DNA from 4 places in the Colwellia sp. BRX8-4 genome. Region 4 is predicted to be linked to each of the others. Evidence: predicted binding sites of a transcription regulator. Region 4 holds the regulator's gene; each other region holds the start of a gene.
The links. Region 4 encodes sigma-54, which starts transcription at its own class of promoters, with help from an activator protein. Its sites were predicted from a motif close to GTTGGCACGNNNNTNGNNT; they were not measured.
Positions count from the first base shown of each region.

Region 1: the regulator sigma-54 is predicted to act here: its motif matches at 3,107-3,125, upstream of H4J56_RS10410 (flagella assembly protein FlgT).
Region 2: the regulator sigma-54 is predicted to act here: its motif matches at 2,144-2,162, upstream of H4J56_RS00125 (PEP-CTERM sorting domain-containing protein).
Region 3: the regulator sigma-54 is predicted to act here: its motif matches at 1,712-1,730, upstream of H4J56_RS00290 (PEP-CTERM sorting domain-containing protein).

Region 1 covers NZ_JACGVS010000010.1:102,313-107,399, reverse strand. Annotated here, with positions in the region: gene H4J56_RS10425 (TonB-dependent receptor) at 1-1,792, shown strand, start outside; gene H4J56_RS10420 (LPP20 family lipoprotein) at 1,810-2,277, opposite strand; gene H4J56_RS10415 (FlgO family outer membrane protein) at 2,317-2,973, opposite strand; gene H4J56_RS10410 (flagella assembly protein FlgT) at 3,169-4,332, shown strand; gene arsJ (organoarsenical effux MFS transporter ArsJ) at 4,403-5,087, opposite strand, start outside.
Region 2 covers NZ_JACGVS010000001.1:29,753-34,839, forward strand. Annotated here, with positions in the region: gene H4J56_RS00120 (rod shape-determining protein) at 1-820, opposite strand, end outside; gene H4J56_RS00125 (PEP-CTERM sorting domain-containing protein) at 1,533-2,102, opposite strand; gene H4J56_RS00130 (type II secretory pathway component) at 2,267-2,731, opposite strand; gene H4J56_RS00135 (PilW family protein) at 2,721-3,617, opposite strand; gene H4J56_RS00140 (prepilin-type N-terminal cleavage/methylation domain-containing protein) at 3,617-4,195, opposite strand; gene H4J56_RS00145 (hypothetical protein) at 4,182-4,673, opposite strand; gene H4J56_RS19850 (prepilin-type N-terminal cleavage/methylation domain-containing protein) at 4,718-5,087, opposite strand, start outside.
Region 3 covers NZ_JACGVS010000001.1:60,429-65,515, reverse strand. Annotated here, with positions in the region: gene prsT (XrtA/PEP-CTERM system TPR-repeat protein PrsT) at 1-1,526, opposite strand, end outside; gene H4J56_RS00290 (PEP-CTERM sorting domain-containing protein) at 1,825-2,697, shown strand; gene erpA (iron-sulfur cluster insertion protein ErpA) at 2,899-3,240, shown strand; gene H4J56_RS00280 (hypothetical protein) at 3,284-3,949, opposite strand; gene H4J56_RS00275 (M20/M25/M40 family metallo-hydrolase) at 4,157-5,087, shown strand, end outside.
Region 4 covers NZ_JACGVS010000005.1:40,455-45,541, forward strand. Annotated here, with positions in the region: gene H4J56_RS06040 (KpsF/GutQ family sugar-phosphate isomerase) at 1-441, shown strand, start outside; gene kdsC (3-deoxy-manno-octulosonate-8-phosphatase KdsC) at 443-988, shown strand; gene lptC (LPS export ABC transporter periplasmic protein LptC) at 985-1,551, shown strand; gene lptA (lipopolysaccharide transport periplasmic protein LptA) at 1,532-2,074, shown strand; gene lptB (LPS export ABC transporter ATP-binding protein) at 2,071-2,802, shown strand; gene H4J56_RS06065 (RNA polymerase factor sigma-54) at 2,882-4,390, shown strand; gene hpf (ribosome hibernation promoting factor) at 4,414-4,701, shown strand; gene ptsN (PTS IIA-like nitrogen regulatory protein PtsN) at 4,747-5,087, shown strand, end outside.

The DNA.
Region 1 (5,087 bases), on a different contig from region 4:
TGATCCTCGAGAGTTATCCGCTAACCGAGCAACATTTCGTATTGGCGACCCTTCGTATCAACAACTTTCTTTTGCCGCAAACAGTACATTTGAACTGAATAACGGGCAACTTTATGGCTTTTTAACCTATTCACATCGAGAAAACCAATCTGCCGCATTCTTTCGTCACAGCGCGAATAACAATGAAAACCCACTATTAAGCGATGGTCAAGCAACGATTCCTCAGGGTTATTTACCCAAAATAGATTCAGATATAAAAGATATGTCATACAATTTTGGCTATAAAGTGGCTTTCGATAATGACAGCGCCATTGATATTTCATATACCTATGGCAAGAACCAAATAGACTATACGACTAAAGATTCACTTAATGCTTCTTACACTAACTATCTATTACAAACCAGTGACTTAACAGTAGATGAATTACGTGCTCAATTACCAAAGTCTGCTTTTGCTTACGGGCTATCCTTGTCACTTGAGACAGTAAATTTACTTTTTAGCCAAGACTATGAAAATTATTCACTCGCGTTAGGCGCAGAGTTTCGCCAAGAAATATACCAAATAATACCAGGTAACCCCTACAGCTTTCAGGATTATGATACCGACAATAATCAAGCATTGTTTGACCAAGATGCCGCTGGTGGTATTCAAGGTTTTCCGGGGGTTGCACCTGAACTTGCGGTTAACGAGAGCCGTGATGTTGTTTCACTTTTTGCGGAGTCTGTGACCCAAATCAATGACTTTATCGAGCTCAGTGCGGCCATTCGTTATGATGATTATGATATATTTGGTAACAGCACCAATACAAAACTTGCGGTGCATTGGCAAGCACACCAGCAACTTATTTTGCGCGGAGCCTATAGCACAGGTTTTCGTGCACCTTCTATGCAGCAAATGTATTTCAATAATATCAGTACACAGTTTATTGTTGACGAAAGTGGCTCATTGTTGAGTGAGGAAGTGGAAACATTCAGAAATGATAGTACTTTGACCACTCGACTCGGGGTGCCTTCTTTAAAAGAAGAAGAATCTGACAACCTCAGTGTTGGCTTTATCTATAGCCCTACTGAAAATGTAGATATTAGCTTTGATTTTTATCAGATTGATATTGATAATCGTATTGTCATTAGTAGTAAATTGGGTATGGGAATATCACCTCTACTCGACCAAGCTTTTACTGAGGAGTCTGTTACCAAAGGACAGTTTTTCTTAAATGGTGCAGATACCGCAACTCAAGGCACAGATATTGTTGCTACTTGGCAGACTCAAGCTTTTTCTGGAGATATTAACTTCACCTTAGCGGCAAACTTTACCAATACAGAGGTAACCAAGTTATTTACACCTGATCACAGCACACTGCATACCATTAGCGTTGAAGAAATTTTTTCACAGCAAGATATTTCTATCATTGAAGAGTGGCAACCACGCAATAAAATAAGTGTAAACACCCTTTATAAAAACCAGCACTGGACCATCAATATATTGTTCAATCACTATGGTAAATATACAATAACCGATGGTGGTAAACAAACTTATGGCGCAGAGCTATTAACTGATATTAGCGTTAGCCATCAAATGTCAAAAAATCTTGCGGTCACTGTGGGTAGTCATAATTTATTTGATGTTATGCCTGACAAAAATCGTATAGGAAACTCTCGAGGAGGCACAATTGAAGATCAACAAGGTAATATCATTGTTGATAGCACAGGTGTATTCAAATATTCACGCCGATCAGCTCCTTTCGGTTTTAACGGCGCATATTTTTATGCAAGTCTGCAATATGATTTTTAAGGGTGTGCTGTTAACACTTAATAATAGGTAACCGCTTTAATTTCACGTTTGGGTGAAGAAGCTAAATAAATATTATAAACATCTTCAAAGTCTAAACTTAACTCTGTGGTGTAACTGTCGCCAACAGGATAGCTTTTAATCACTTTAGCTGCGCGGATGACACCTTGAACTGACGCTGACACTTCATTTTTACCCATTATCAGTTGTGACATGGTCATTTCACCATTTATCTTTTGCCCATAAACTTGTTCTGCAAGTTCTGCATAAGCGGCAAGCTTTGAGGCATTAATCGCCATCAACATACGCTGCGTTTCATGTTGTGAGTTTTGCAAACTTATCGGCGCTTGGCCAATAGCATGTAACACAGGGAAGGTTTCAGGCTTAACACTTTGCCATTGTACGTGTTTGTCATAAACACTAGAACAGCTGGCAAGTAACAAAGCTAAACTACCAGCGGTTAATATATTAAGAATAATTTTTTTCATCATAAATACCAAAAGTTAGTCCTACATCAATATAAAAAACTAATTAACAATTTTAATTGAACGTTCGTCTTCTGCTAACATAACGCTGTTTCGAATGATTAATCCATCTTTTATCCGAACACTTTCATCTTGATTAATCTGTTCACCAATTACCCAGCTTGGGATAAAAGATTGTGCCGTGGCAACAACAACACGTGATTGCATACCAATCATCCGAGCATTAATCATCACACCATTTTCTTGTTCCATCATGGTACCGGTTACAACATAGTCAATAATCTGCCGCTCTGGCAGCTCTTTCCAGTCGCGACTAAAAACATAATCACCTTGAGCAGTAACACGAATATGTCCCGTCGTTTTAAAATCAATAACAACTAAACCATGGCGCTGTAATTCATGAACAAAGTTCTCTGATATTTGATTACCCAGCCAATTAGTTGACTCAAGGTTTTCTAATTCGACAAAAGAAGCTACCGCGATAGGTGTTTTAGGGTTTACAAAAGAGCTGCTTTCAAGCATCTGATAAGTAAGCCCTTTAACAACATCTGCTATCGCATGTCGAGGTAGATTGAAACTGTCAATTTCACCTCGTACTTCTTGCTTTGATTTATAAAAATTATCTTCATCACTCATCATATTCATTGATGAACACGACATCAACGTTGGAATAAATAATGGAATAAGCCACTTTTTCATTGAGCTCCCCTTGATCGCTCTGAAAGCGAATAATCAGTTTTGCAGTAATATCGATAAACGACATCAAATAGTTTCTAATATAAATAAAGCACAAATCGCGCCAATCTATAAAGTTACTTGCGTATTAAAATAAGTGGGCATAGAAACTGCATATTCGACAGTAGATATTAAACCTTTTTTACTGACGGACTTCATATGCGCTTATTTATATCAGCTCTACTTTTATTTTTTATCACTCATTCTGCTGATGCCCAGTGGTATGAAGCTCAGGGAAAGTCAGTAATAATGCAGGGCAATGCCGAACGAGCAAAAACATTAGCCATAGAGAATGCATTAAAAAAAGCCTTACTCGTTGCCGGAGCTTCCGTATCGAGTGTGCAAAAAACGGTTAACGGATTATTGACACAAAATGAAATAAATATTCGCGCCAGCGGTACCGTAAATTCTTTTGAGCTGGTTGATGAAAATTATGAGGGCAATTTGGTCACCGTAACCATTCGTGCTGACATCTTCCCACAAAGTAAACAGTGCTTCTCTTCTGATTATCGAAAGTCTTTATTAATTACCCGTAGTAACTTAATGCATAGAGAGCAAGCGAGTATCGGTAAAATTTATGCTCTTGATAATAAATTGATGGCTAAGCTTGCTTATAAAATTAACAACCAAGGTATTTATCTCGACACCCGATTGTTATTAAAAGAGAAGTCTCAGTTCTCAAGATTAAATAACAGCTTACAAGTTGAAGCAATAAAAAATCTCACCATGTCGTTAGCTAATATCAGCGATACTCAGTATGTCATGTATTCTGAAATTAATGACATTAGCTTTACACAAGACTCAACCAACGGTTGGCAGTTCTGGCAAGAAGATGTTTTTAACCGTCAGTTTAGTGTCAGCCTATATATTTACAACGGTACTAATGGTGAATCTGTCTTCACTAAGCAGTACCGTAGTTCTGCCCCATGGGAATTTGGCAAACGTCAGCAAGTTGATGTTCATAGCGAAGTATTTTGGCAAAGCCAATACGGAATGGCCATTGAAAAAGTGTTAGGGGATATGATCATTGATATCGACGAAAATATGATGTGTCAACCTACTCGTGGCAAGGTAGTTCAAATAGCTGGTAATTCGTTAACGATTAATTTAGGTAAAAGGCATGGCGTAAAAGTTGGTGATGAGTTTTCTCTATTACACTTAAATAATATCATTACTGACTCAGGAAAAACCTATGCCGGTTTTAACGTTAGCCCTTACACAGTAAAAATAACCCAAGTGTCTCAGCAAAGCGCACAGGCAATGACTACTGACGGGCAATTACTGGGTAACATCCAATTAAATGATTTAGCGGTGCGTTACTAACTTCATCGCTATATAGAACGTTAACGTTACCAGCATGCTGGTAACGTTAACGTTGTCACTGTTTTGCGCCTTATTCGTTTGACAGACTAATACGTTTAATCAATAAAGCAGAAAGTCCAGCAAACAAAGCGGAAATGATTAAACAGGTAATTAAGTTAGTAAATTGATAAATAACACCTGACATCACAGTCCCTAATAACCTTCCCAGGGCATTAGCCATATAATAAAAGCCAACATCCATAGAAACGCCATCTTCTTTCGCCATGGCTACAATCACATAGCTATGTAGCGCAGAATTAATAGCAAAAACAGCCCCAAAAATAAATAAGCCTGCAATAATAATGATTTCAGTACTGATGTTGAGCTTGGTCGCATAAAACATCAACAGTGCTAACAACAAGGTAACACCGGATAAAATCATCCCCCAAGTAAATAACAAATGACCCTTGATATTATGTTGGTTATTTTTAATAAAAAATTTAGGTGTTGAGCCTTGAACAATACCATAAGCGATAATCCATAACGCCATAAATATCCCAACATTAGTATGTTGCCAACCTAAATTACTGACCAAATATATCGGTAATCCGACAACAAACCAAATATCCCTAGCAGCAAATAAAAATAAGCGCGCGCCCGCCAAATAATTTAATGATGGGTGATTTGAGAATATCTCTTTAAATTTAACTTTGTGCTTTGCCTTACCTAAATCACCCTGCAATAAAAACAGGCTAAGCATGAAAACAATCGCTAGC
Region 2 (5,087 bases), on a different contig from region 4:
CAACCATAATAGCACTAACAATGCCGGTTAGTGGTTCTTGTAGTGCTTCTAATATTTCATTGCTGTTCAACGTAAAACTACGAGGAACACCTTCAGCTAAGTTACGGCCACGTACTTCAATTTCTAATACTTCTTCACCTGGGTAGGCTGAACCAATTTCATGTTTAATACGCTCAGCGGTTGCTTCGCCAATTAAACTACCAAAATTACGACGTACGTAATTGATAATGGCATCGTCAAACTTATCGCCACCGATACGTACAGAAGAAGAATAAACCACACCGTTCAATGAAATAATACCGACTTCAGTGGTACCACCACCAATATCAACTACCATCGAACCTGTAGCTTCTGAAACGGGCATACCTGCACCAATAGCCGCAGCCATTGGTTCGTCAATAAGATAAACTTCACGGGCGCCAGCACCAAGTGCAGACTCACGAATAGCGCGACGTTCAACTTGAGTAGAACCGCAAGGAACACAAACAAGTACACGAGGACTTGGGCGTAAAAAATTATTACTGTGAACTTGTTTAATAAAGTATTGCAGCATTTTTTCAGTAACAAAAAAGTTAGCGATAACACCATCTTTCATTGGGCGAATAGCTTCAATATTACCTGGCGTTCTGCCCAGCATTTGTTTTGCAGCAGAACCTACTGCAGCTACACTTTTTGAACCACCAGAGCGGTCTTGGCGAATAGCAACTACCGAAGGCTCATTCAAAACGATGCCTTGGTCTTTTACATAAATAAGAGTGTTCGCCGTTCCTAAATCTATTGATAAATCATTAGAAAACATGCCGCGTAATTTTTTAAACATAAGATCTAAATATCCTAAAGTGTTATAAAAAGAGAATTAATCTCTTTTATTCTCAACAAAGCATTGAGTTAATCAATGAGCATTTTGTCAAGTTTGTTAATAATATATTATATGGGCTAATCATACCTGAGTGTTTCAAATTTGTGTTGTTTGAATGATAAAAAACATCACTTTTTTAGCATATTTTTAATGACTAAGCCAAAATTGAGGGAATTGTTAATCAATAATGTATTAAATCCCTCATTCTTGTTAAAAAGTCATAGTAACATTTTCTCGATTTGGACAAAATGTTACAATTGCACAATTACGTTTATCGGTTGTGTTACTTACTTTTGCGGTGCAGTTACACTTTCGCCAATCTTTAGTCTTGTATTCAACACCAATAGTTCCCTAATTATTACCATAAAATGACAAAAATATTTTTACACTCGCCGCGAATTAAAAATCAATCTTTTTGGATAACCTATTTAATAAATTTCAGCATTTTACCACGAGATTACCATGCTAATTAATCATATTTATCGGTGAATAAAATTTCATGATGACTAATGAATAAAGATGAATGTTCGGCTTAAAAGCCAACTGTTTTTTATCGGCACATCTTTTCAAATAAATTTAGCGAGCCTAATATAGGTCCTATATAATTATTTTAAGGCAATAAAAAGCCCCGTATTGACGAGGCTGTTTGCACGTAAACGCTACAAATTCGAAACTATTGAATTACACGATTTCTCATGGATAATGCGATTAAAGCAATGGCAAAAATCATAATTGTTGTAGGTTCAGGTACTTGAGCTGGAGTATTGCGAACGTAAAAAGTATCGAAAAAGAAATTGTCATGAACATTAGAAACCCAAACGCTTGAAATGTCACTATCATCTAAATTAAGGCTATCAACACCCATATAGCGTGTATTCCAATATATCGCAGCTTCAATTAAACTCCCATTATCATTGGTAAAATCACTAAGTGTAAGTTCAGATAGTTCAAATAATTCTTCGTTTGTAGTTGCAAATCGCCACCCTTCATTTAGATGAAAATCTTCAGGGCTCATTAATTGATTCCCGTCATAAAACTCTGTATTTACATAAGATGCCCATACCCACTGAAATTGACCTTTAACTATATAAAACTCTTCAGGGATTACATCACTGATTATACAAACCTCATCTTCAGGATCGTCACAAACCCAAACACCAGATTCATCTATTAAGCCAGCATGAGCTGCGCTTGATAACAAATAAATTAGAAAAACAGCTAATTTCAAAGAAAACTTAATCATTATAATTCTCAATTAATGAAAAACTTAGTATATCAACTAGTAAGCACAAGTTATGCCAACCAGTAAATTCCATTAAAAAACAACAGGTTGCTCTTTTAGGTATATATACATAAAGTAAACTGTAAAAATTTCTAACACTTAATGCTAAAACACTGCAACAGACGTTATAGGCTTCTTGCTTCTATTTTAACGGTACGAGATGTTATAACACCGCCGATGGAACATTGACCTGTACTGGTAATAATATAGTAGGTTGTGCCATCAAATTCACCGTCATCATTACAGGTTACTAAAGCTTCGCAATTCTCTAAACCTTTAACATTCGAAAAATCAGGTTCAATTATAATATTTTGGCATGTCGTTCTTATATCAGTGTCATGAGGAAAAACTTCGAGTAATTGCCATTGAGCCCCCGTCTGCGCTGCTGCATATGCACGCGTACCGATAACTTCATAAGCTACAGACTCAGCACTTGATGATAATATTTTAACCAACCCCGCACCAAGTAAAGCCATTACCACAATGACAAAAATAGCGATAACGATAGCACTACCCTTTTGCTTGGCTGTGACTTGAATAACGCAATCATCGCGTTTATGTAAATTTATACTTCTATCGCTATGGAACATTCGGCACCTGTATTTCATTCTCAAATAAAATTTCTTCGAATTGCCTTGTAAAATATAATCGAATCGAAACAATTGCATTTCGCTGCAAATTAGCACCAATCGTACTAAAGGCAGAATCATCTTTTAGATATTCTGCCATTACAGCTCTATTGCTTAAGTTGACTGGCTCGCCGGTGATACTATGACTTGTCACATCGTATCGAATTAAACTATTATTGTCATCGCTGCCTTCGATACAATACATCACAGAGTCGTCGATAAAATATACTCTGTTGGTTGTTGATTCTTCGGCAAATAGCACTGAACTATCTAATGTTAAAACATGCGGGTCTATCGAAGAGTTAGTCGAATAAATTGCACTATCAATAGGATAAAACTTCTGATTAGATGAAAGATAAACATCATTCGAATTTAAAGGGTAAACGATCGCATTAAAGGTTACTACATCTGTAATACTGACCGTGGTCGAAGCTGGCACAATAGTAACTTTATCACTTGCTGAGTCTGGAGCAACGGGGATATCAACATAAATAGCACTAGATTGAATCGGCATAAACTCTAAACAGCCGTTGGTCGTTATCCGTGCACTATTAGGCAACGCACCTCTAAGTTCTCTGTTGAGTCTTTCAATGGCAAACCGGGCAGATGATAATATTTGATCTCGTGCCGATACATCAGAATATATTTGACTGCCAAATTGTAAAAAAGAGCTAACACCTACCGCGAGTATACCCAATAATACCATAGCGACTATAAACTCAATTAACGTAAAGCCTTTTGATTTTATATTTTTAAAATGCCCCGTTTTAAAGTTTTCTTTTTTTGAATGTAAGCAATGAATAGCATTTATTTTAAGGTTATTGGGCTGACAAAAACGAGAAAGCATTAGAAGTTCACCCTATATACCGAAAAAATGTAATCATCATCTTGTGGGCTGCGCACAGTAATAGTAATTAACTTTGTTGTTTTTTCATCATCAACACTTGCATCATATGTTCCACTATAATCACTGTCATAAATTACCGAAACATTCATAGAGAAGCCGACATAAACATCAGAAATAGGATTACCTTGAGAGTTGAGAATGTTATCGTCAGTAAAATTAATCGAGTTGTAATCATCTACATCATTATAATCAACGCGCTGCTCACTGCCGTCAGCACCCAAATTCGCCGATGTAGTACAAAGATCTGCAGAAATTTCTCCACATCGTAAAAAACCACCGGACATATCAGAGTTTTCATCAAAGGCTTTGCCTAAAATTTCATTGATCATGGATTGACCTAATTCCGCAGCTCTGATCTGATGAACTTGAGCAGCACTTTGGCTTGCTAGAGGATATATCAAAGTTGTTAGCACGGCATAAGTAGTAGATAAAACCACGATACCGACAATAATTTCAATCAGCGTAAAGCCAGTTTGTTTTGCAGTACTCTGATATTTTATCTGATTAATTAACAGCATAAATATAGCCTTGATCGTTAATGGCAACAATGAGGGTTTGTTCTTTACCAACTATACTAATTTGGCAAGGAGAAACACAATCAACAGGTCGTCCTAAATGATCAAAAGAAAAAAGTGTTGAACCACCTGCATATTGAAAGCTCACCCCATCTTCGATTATTTTAACGATGGTGGTACTGTTCACATTATTATCAACAAAAGTTGTGCAGCTAACATCTGGAATACCTAACTTATCACTCGTAACTAATACATCATGACACCCGCTAACAGAGGTATCTTGCATGGCACGTAACTGAATACTGCGAAGTTTGGTAACGGTTTCATCTTGATAGATTATTTCTTCATATCCACCTGTTGATTGCATTTTAGGGATTACGGTGGCAGAAATAATACCAATAAGTATGATCACAACAACTAGTTCAATTGTAGTGAAACCAGTTATATTCTTAAAGTTATTATAATTCAATTTATAAAGCATTAACTCCCCCTTATTAAATCTCTTTACTTAGAGAGTTTCATAATTTAAATGCAAGGGTTTACCCCTGCTACAGACTTACGATTTTCGCCCCCTTGCCTGTAATAAGCTATACAATCAAATACAATGCGAGTAGGGGGAGCACCTTCTCTATCGGATCTATATATAATTAATGATCCATCTCCAGCAATGAGCATAGAATAAACATTCTCGTCAACTTCAATCAACCTTTTCCAATCTGCAACATTTGCTTTGGGGTAACCGTAATGAATATTAAGAGGACCATCAGACAAGGCAACTGTTGGTGAATCATTTCTATGGATATTCTGATTTCCAGCAACTATAGACTTACTATAGACAAGAGCCGACGCTCCTTCTAAAGATCCCTTTACAGCTTCTAATGTCGCTGTATGAGCA
Region 3 (5,087 bases), on a different contig from region 4:
AACTTTAGTGATTGTTCTAGTGATTCTTTTGCTAGTAGGTGCTGTTCTAATTGACCTAATAAAATACCTTTTTTTAAGTGCAAAACGCTATCATCACTTTGTAAAATTAACGCAAGGTCTAATTGCTCTAGTGCCTGTTCAAACTGATTGTTTTGTTGGAAGGCCTCTGCGAGCAGCACAATAAAACTTATATTAGCATCTATTGATTTTGCTAATTGAAGGTGAGTAATAGCTTGTGGGAACTTTCCTGTTAAAATTTCTAACTTTGCTAACTCAAATAAAGGTTGGGGATTTTCTTTATCACTGTCAATAACATCTTTGAGGTAATCTTCAGCAAGTTGTAGTTCTCCTAATACGGTATAGGTCTGACCAAGAAGCGACCATGTTTCAACGTCGTCAGGGGCTACTAGCTTAGATTTTACTAATAATGTTTTTGCACGAAAGGGATTATTTAATGCGAGTTCAATTTGAGCGGCTAACTTTAACGCTCTTATATCGTCACTAATAATAGCGATATATTTTTGCAAAAAATCTTGAGCCTTTAAGTTTTCTTGTTGCTGAAAACTAATCACACCCGCTAAATAAAGATACACGGGATTCTGTTTCATTATATCTTCGGGTAATCCCATTAATACGGTATTGATATGAGCGGTTGTTTTATTAACTTCTTCAGTATTACCTAAGGCACTGTTTGCAATTATCTTTAAATAATTTGCTTTCGGCTCATTGGGGATTTCTGTGATGATTATACCAAGGTCGTTTAAAGCAAGTTGAAAATCACCCAGTTCAATATATAAACTGGCTCGTGTAAGTAACGCAGGAAAATCTTTATTATTTAGCTCAATAACTTGTGAAATTATTTTTAACGATTCAATCCGATTGCCAGCTTGCTGTTCTATATTAGCAAGCATTGTCAAAGCGACACTGTTTGTTGGCGATAAAGAGAGTGCTTTATCAATATAGGCTCTTGCTTGGAGCATATTTCCATTAAGCAGTTCTACTTGTGCTATGCCTAATTGGGCTTTGATACTACTAGGCATATACTCTAAAGCTTCTTGGAATAAAACTTTTGCTTGCGCTAAGTTATTCATCGCTATAAAAGCACGTCCTTGCAATACGGCAACTTTACTCAGTTGTTGTTTTTGAGTTATAGAAGCCATTGGCGCATTAATTACTTTTTTATATTTTTGCTGTAAAAGATAAGCTTCAAGCATTAACGGCAGTATTTTACTTTCATCAGCATTCTTTTCTTGAGCGTTTTCTAGTTGATTTTCTGCCGAAGCGCCATCACCCATAGCAATATATACTTCGGCGAGTAACACCATAGAAGGTAAATGTTCAGGATCATTTTTTAAGGCATTCTTTAAATGAATAATTGCCGCATTGAGTTCAGAAAGGTAAAAGCTTGCTAGGGCATCTTCATAAGGTTTATCTGCGTTTTGATCGGGCAAAGCCAGAGCATGCGAACTCAGCAATAAAATTGTGCCGGAGAGTAAGGCTAAAGTCGTTTTTACCAAAGAGGCCATTTAATTATTTCTCTTATGAAAATCAATTGCTAAGGATACTAGGAGTCATTATGAATATCTAGCAGATCTTTAATTGTTTAAGTTGTACCGTTAATAGTTGTCGATATTTTTTACACTTTTAGGTAAAATAACCGATATATCAAATAATATAATCCTATGCACTTAAAAATAAAGGGCTTTTTAATCTTGGCTTGAATATTGAATTGTGTGGGGTCAATAAGTAAATAAAATTTATACATAGTCTTGTGTTTTTATTACACATGTTATTTATGCCAGTATTTAGAAGTAGGTTTAAAATATGAAATGTTTAAAATGGATTGCAATCGCTGCACTTTCAGTATCAAGTATTAACGGGTTTGCTACAACACTTACCGCCGAAAACATAATGAATCAGTACACTGATAAAGGTTATTCTGATATTCAAGATAATTATATAGGTAAAGGTCATAGTAATGACATCAATGGTAAATCTTATCTATATGACGTTGACCAAATGTTTGTTTCTCGTGTCGGTACCACACTATCTGTTGATATCTTTACTGCATTTTACAACGATATAAATAGAGACGGCATCAGGCTTGGTGATTTGTTTATGGCTGCTGATAATAGTTTTAACAGTACTGGAGAATCGCCTTGGGATCCCCAAGGAAATACCTCAGATGACAGCTTTACTAGCGCTGCAGCTAATTCAAATACCGGCACAAATTGGAACTACGTTTACGATTTAAGTGGTGCACGTAATTCTAATTCAGGAACTGGGCAATTAAAGTCGAATTTTGGTGCTAATCAAGTTGTTTCTTCAACGACTCTTCATGGTAACAGTGCCCGTGCTGATCAAGCGGTTATGCTTGCTGATAATAATCATACTGATAAGATTCATGATTCATCTTCATGGTATGCAGATACTTCTTATAGCTATGCTAAGACCGTTGGTGGAACATGGAATGGCTACGGTAAGGTGAGTTTTACCTTTGACGTTACTGGAACTGCATTAGCGACAGCTAATCAAATTGCCTTTCGCTGGGCAATGACCTGTGCTAACGATATTATTGAAGGTGTAGTTTCTTTTGCTCCACCTACAGATACTATTGCAGTGCCGGAGCCACAAACATTTGTATTAATGTTACTTGCTATGTTTGGTCTTATTTACCGTAGAAAAATAACTCACTAATTTACTATTAGCTACTGACCCGTTAGTGGTTTAATTAATGCGCTATATTTAATTATATAGCGCATTTTTTGTATATATTTCAGATTAAATTCTTCTTCTTGCTGATAAATTTTACTATCTCAGACAATACTTGACTAAATTAGTCAAGTTTAAGATAATACACGCGAGACACTCCCGTAACATCTTTGTAAGTAGAGCAATATGTCAACTCCCGAATTACCAATAAAATTTTCCGATGCCGCCGCAAATAAAGTATTATCTTTGATCACAGAAGAAGAGAATCCGGAATTGAAATTACGTGTTTATGTAACAGGTGGTGGTTGCTCAGGGTTTTCATATGGATTTACTTTTGATGAAAAAGTAAATGACGGTGACATGACTATTGTGAAAAAAGGCGTCACTATGGTTATTGATCCTATGAGTTTACAATATTTAGTTGACGGCGAAGTTGACTATATTGAAGGTTTAGAAGGTAGTAGATTTTTAGTACATAACCCAAACGCTTCATCAACCTGTGGTTGTGGATCTTCTTTCTCAATCTAATTCTCTTTAGTTACATTGCGATTAACAAAAAGCCAGCGAAATATCACTGGCTTTTTTGTGCTTTTTTTTCAGCTACGGCCATTCTTTTATTTAAAAAGTTTTTTAAATTAGGCATGCTATTACACCTGATACTGCCGCCAAGCAAGGTTGACATCGCTTTTAGCGCACTATTAAATTTACTGCTATTACAATCTACCTCTTTAATTTTTGCTTTCGCTGGGGCTAACTGATCATACGTTGTGATGGATTGGCCAACGGTACTCTTCTTGGTTAGGTATTTAGTTAAGCTGTCGTTTGCAGCGTTTTCACGGGCTTGGTTATCTAAACGTTGCTTAAGCTTCTCCAGTGACGTTTGACTCATTTTTTTACTTGATGTTTTACTCTCCAACACGTTTTTATCAATTGGCTGTTTAGATAACTTTGCAGGCTGTATCTTCCTATTATTGGTTTTTTCTAACCATTCATTACTTCTTTTTTTTTCATCTGTTGGCATGGTTTCTTTAATGGCTAGCGGTTCCTTGCTGGAAGTAAGAATCGCTTTTTTCCTTAACCGTAAAGGAAAATATAGGCGAGCTTGAATAATAGGGTTAACCGAATCGTTATTTTTTACTGCGCTAAGTGGAACTGTTGATAACCCTTGTGTAAAAATGATCAGTACAGCTATATGCAAGATAATCGAGAAGGTCAGTCCTTTGCTTAATTTATTCAAATGTAATCCTCCTTGTTTACTTTATATTTAGCGCTGTAGTATTGAGCTATAAATCTTTTAAAAGTTCAGTATTCGCTTAATTAGGGCTCAATGGTTTTAATAAAGATAGTTTGCCACTTTTTTAAGGCGAACCTATTTGCATGTCGGCGCAAGATTCTTGATACTGAATTAATTCTACAATCAATAATATCTATAAAAGGGAATATAATGCTTAAAGTGCCTTTTCAATCTGTAATAAAAACGCTTGTTTTCAGTAGTACTTTGTTAGCTTTATCAAGTTCAGCGGCAACACTGACTGAATCAGAAACTAAGCAACTGACACAATTAAAAAATACCGCTCTGCAATCTAATTTGTCCTATCAAGTCTTAGAATCTTTAACCACGGAAGTGGGGCATCGATTAATGGGTTCAGAAGGTGATAGAAAAGCTGTCATTTGGGCGCAAGCTAAAATGAACGCTTTAGGCTTTGATAAAGTGTGGACAGAAGAAGTCACGGGTACTTTTTGGCAACGTGGTGAAGCACAAGCGAAAATAATCTCGCCTTATCCTCATAAGGTCGTCGCCATTGCTCTTGGTGGCAGTATTGCTACCAGTGAAGAAGGGTTGATTGGAGATGTTGCACATTTTGAAACCTTAGCTGACTTAATCGCGGCACCAGATAACAGTTTAGATGGAAAAATTGCATTTGTTTCTTATCAAATGGAAGAGCATATCGACGGTAACGGCTATGGTCCAGCCGTAGGTACGCGTGTGGGTGGGGCAGTTGTAGCGGCTAAAAAAGGGGCATCAGCATTAATTATGCGTTCTGTAGGTACAGACAATAACCGTATAGCTCATACCGGCATTATGCGTTATGAGGCTGGCGTGAAAAAAATTCCTGCAGCTGCGCTTTCAAATCCTGACGCAGACTTACTTGTTAATCAATTAAAGCGTAATAAACCGGTTAGCTTTTATCTAAAATTAACCAGCCATACTGATGCTAAAATAACAGCTGTTTCTGCCAATGTCATTGGTGAAATAACCGGTAGCGAATTTCCTGATGAAATTGTCTCAATTGGAGCCCACCTTGACAGCTGGGATGTCGGTACGGGTGCATTAGATGATGGTATGGGTGTTGCTATGATGCTTGCCTCTGCTC
Region 4 (5,087 bases):
TTTACCGCTGACGACTTCGCACTCTCTCATCCCGGTGGTAGTTTAGGAAAACGCCTATTACTACGTCTTAGCGATATAATGCATAGTGGTGAGCGCTTACCAACTGTAAATGCTAATGCTAAAATTAAGGATGCGTTGGTTGAAGTATCATTAAAAGGTTTGGGGATGACGGCGGTAGTCGACGAGAGTGGTCAATTACAAGGCTTATTCACTGACGGAGATTTACGTCGTATTCTTGATGAACGTATTGATATACATCTCGATACTATTGCATCAGTGATGACAAAAAATCCCACTGTGGCTCATCAAGATATGCTAGCCGCCGAAGGCTTAAAAATCATGGAAGACAAAAAAATTAATGGTTTAATTATTGTTAATGACAATAATATACCTATTGGCGCAATGAATATGCACGACTTACTAAAATCAGGTCTTATCTAATATGCAAACACTCTATGGCGAAATTACTGACACAGCATTCAATACCATGAAAACAATAAAGCTGCTGATATGTGATATTGATGGCGTTTTTTCTGATGGCCGTATTTATTTGGGTAACGATGGTGAAGAATTAAAAGCTTTTCACACTAAAGATGGCTACGGCATAAAAGCATTAGGCGCCAGCGGTGTCGATGTAGCGGTGATCACCGGGAGAACATCAAATATTGTCGCAACACGTATGTCAGCCTTAAATGTTAAATATATAGTGCAAGGTGAAGAAAATAAATTACCCGCCTTGAAAACGATGGCTAAGCAATTAAAGCTATCCCTCGAGGAAATTGCTTATATTGGTGATGACATGCCTGATTATGAGTGTATCAACGCTGTAGGCTTGGGTATTGCTGTTCAAGATGCCCACCCAAGTATTTTATCTATCGCAAATTACACCACTTTTAACCATGGCGGTTTTGGTGCTGTTCGAGAAATATGCGATTTAATCATGCTTAGCCAAAACACCTTAGCAAATGCTTCGGGTGCGAGTATATGAATCGACTTTATAGTTTAACCTTGTTGTTTTTTCTAATTGCGGGAGGCGTTTACGGTATAATTGAATGGAGAAATTCCTCAGCACCACAATTACAAGCGATTGATAAGACGCTGACCCCTGATTTTATTGCCGAAAATTTACACAGTAATGTTTATAAACATCAAGGAAGTTTAGCTTATGTTGTTGATGCCCATCGTATGGAACATTACCCTGAGTTAAGTATTACCAACTTTGAGTTTCCTCAATACACACTTCATCCAAAAAATGATGCGCCCGCATGGAAAATATCTGCCAATGAAGGCATATTATACAATAACAACCGGGTAAAATTAGCAAAGCATGTCCGCCTGTTAGCAACAGATCCCGATAGCTTATTACAAGAAGTTCAAGGAAAATACTTTGAACTTGATCTAAAAACTAACATCATAAGTTCAGAACAAGAAATTAAAATTATCGGTAAAGGATTTACCATCGATGGTAAAGGTTTAATTGTCGACTTAAACACCAACCAAATGACACTAACTAAACATGTGAAATCAATTTATGAAATTGTTAAAAAATAGCCTACTGTGCTTATTGTTATCAACTCCGCTATTTTCGTCAGCTTTCGCTGAAAAATTTGATATAAAACAAAAGATTGAAATTAACGCTTCAAGACAAGCCGTTGATCTTAAAAATAAAATATTCAGCTATATTGATAACGTGGTGATCACTCAAGGTTCATTAGTTATACGTGCTGATTTAGTACAAGTGCTGACTCAATCTGGCAGTGAAGAAAAAACCTATATCGCTAAAGGGAAGCCAGCAACCTTTAAACAAACCTTAGCCGATGGTACTCCTCTTAGCTTACAAGCAGACGAAATAAGATATGAGCCCGCAAATAATTTAGTGATAATTTCAGGAAATGCGTTATTACAGCAAGAAGGTAGTGAGGTTAGTGGCAGTAGAATTACTTACAATATTGCCACTCAGTATGTTAATGCTGAAAGTAAATCTAACGAACGCACTAAAACGATTTTTCAGCCGAAAGAAAAAATTAAAGCGACAACCACAGACGCGAAAACTCAGGAAAAAATTAATTTATGAGCACTAGCACCCTAATGGCAAAAGGCCTTGCCAAAGCCTATAAAGGCAGAAAAGTGGTTAAAAATGTCAGTATGCAAGTTTCAGCAGGACAAATAGTCGGTTTACTAGGCCCAAATGGTGCCGGAAAAACAACTTCTTTTTATATGATTGTGGGTTTAGTTGAAAGTGATAGTGGCGATATTATCTTAAATGACGAAAACCTGACGTTAGCGCCTATGCATGAGCGTGCGAGAAAAGGCATCGGATATTTACCACAAGAAGCCTCTATTTTTCGAAAACTCAGTGTTTACGACAATATTATGGCTATTTTACAAACACGAAAAGAATTATCAGATGCTGAACGTGAAGAGAAATTAGAACATCTTGTTGAAGAATTCAACATAGGTCATATCAAAGATAATTTAGGCATGAGCTTATCTGGTGGTGAACGCCGCCGAGTAGAAATTGCTCGCGCATTAGCTGCTGAACCAAAATTTATTTTATTAGATGAACCTTTTGCTGGTGTTGACCCAATTTCAGTAGGTGATATTAAAAAAATTATTCTACACTTAAAAGAACGTGGCATTGGTGTGTTGATCACTGATCACAATGTACGTGAAACTCTCGATGTATGTGAACATGCGTATATTGTTAGTCATGGTGAACTTATTGCAGAAGGTACTGCAGATCAAATTCTTGCAAATCAACACGTAAGAGATGTATACCTTGGTGAACAATTCACGCTATAGTAGTCAGTAAATGAATAGTATCTTCGTATGAAAAAAACGAAAATATCCCATTAAAAATAATAGGAAGTTAATGACCTAAATGCGCCCTACTCTACAACTCCGCATAGGACAACAATTAACCATGACGCCACAATTGCAGCAAGCAATCAAATTGCTGCAACTGTCTACGTTAGAGCTTCAACAAGAAATTCAGGAAGCCTTAGAAAGTAATCCATTATTAGAAATGGATGAGTCTTCAAATAATCCCGAAGATAAAAGTACTGACAACCTTGAAGAAGCTCACACTGCCGGTACTGGTGATGTTAAAGAAGCCCCTGCTTCTGATGGTAGCGAAGACGCTACGCCTACCATTGATGAAATCACCACCACTGAAGCCATGGACAAGAACGATATCCCTGAAGAATTAAACATGGATACCACTTGGGATGATAACTACACGGCCGGTGCAGCAAGTTCAAGCTCAGGCCCAGCTTCAGAAGATTATACTTACCAAGGCGAGACTCAAGACTCCATTCAAGATCATTTGCGCTGGCAAATGGAATTAAGCCCTTTTACCGAAACAGACCGCGCTATAGCGACAGCAATTATTGATGCTGTTGATGACGCCGGTTACTTAACGGTATCTAGTGAAGACATTTTAGAAAGTGTTGCCATTGAAGGAGTAGAGCTTGATGAAATTGAGGTGGTACTAAAACGTATTAACCTCTTTGATCCTGTCGGTGTCGCTGCTCGTTCTATTTCAGAATGTTTAATCATTCAACTTAATCAATTTGACCCCGCTACACCTTGGTTAGCAGAAAGTAAGTTAGTTTTGCGTGACCATATTAATCTGCTGGGTAGCCGAGACTATCGTACATTAATGCGTAAAACTCGACTGAAAGAAGAGCAACTGCGCGAAGTGGTGCGTCTTATTCAATCACTTGATCCTAGACCCGGCGATAGTGTGATGAAGAGTGACGATCAGTATGTTATTCCTGATGTGTCTGTTGAAAAGAAAAATGGCCGTTGGGTGGTCGAATTAAACCCTGATACTGCGCCAAAACTTTCGGTGAATCAGCAATATGCTTCGATGTCACGTTCGATGAAGTCGACAGCGGACACACAATTTATTCGCTCAAATTTACAAGAAGCTAAATGGTTTATTAAAAGCTTAGAAAGCCGTAATGATACCTTATTAAAAGTGTCAAACTGTATTGTACAACGTCAAATTGGCTTTTTTGAACATGGTAATGAAGCCATGCGTCCAATGGTTTTAAATGATATTGCCGAAGCTGTCGATATGCATGAATCAACCATTTCACGAGTGACGACACAAAAGTATATGCATACGCCACGTGGAATTTTCGAACTGAAGTTTTTCTTCTCAAGCCATGTTGGCACCGAAAGCGGTGGCGAATGTTCATCAACAGCTATTCGTGCATTAATCAAAAAATTTGTTGCTGCCGAAATCCCAGCAAAACCACTTAGTGATAGTAAAATGGCTGATTTATTAGCCGATCAAGGGATAAATGTAGCTCGACGTACCATAGCAAAATATCGAGAGTCACTTTCTATTCCACCTTCTAACCAACGAAAAAGTTTACTTTAACGAAAAGATGAGGAATTAAGCTTATGCAAATTAATCTTTCTGGCCACCATGTTGACATTACCGAAGCTTTACGAGAAAACGTCACGACTAAGATGGCAAAATTAAACCGACATTTTGATCATATCAATAATGTTCATGTTGTTCTCACCGTTGAAAAATCAAATCAAATTGCTGAAGCGACTGTTCACGTTAGTGGCTCTGATTTACATGCAAAAGCTGAAAATGCTGACATGTATGCCTCTATTGATAGTCTTGTTGTTAAGCTTGACCGGCAAATATTGAAGTACAAAGGTAAAACGAATCAGCATTAATGCTGTTTATCGCCTGTTCACTCACCAAAGAATCTAAGTAGTATAATGAAGTTGCAAGATATCCTTACCCTTGATTGCACCCTGTGTGCGATTAAGGGTACAAGCAAAAAAAAACTCCTTGAAATAATTAGCGAAACTGCGGCAAAAAAATTCGATAATATTGATACTCATCAATTATTCGAAAGCTTAATGGCGCGTGAAAAAGTTGGCTCTACCGGCATAGGGAATGGCATTGCGATTCCTCATGGTCGATTAACTAATACGTCACAAGTTATTGCTGTATTGCTGACCAGTGAACAAGCCGTTGAATTTGATGCGATAGACAACCGTGCTGTCGATATTATTATTGCGTTATTTGTCCCCGAAGAAAACTGCCAACAACATTT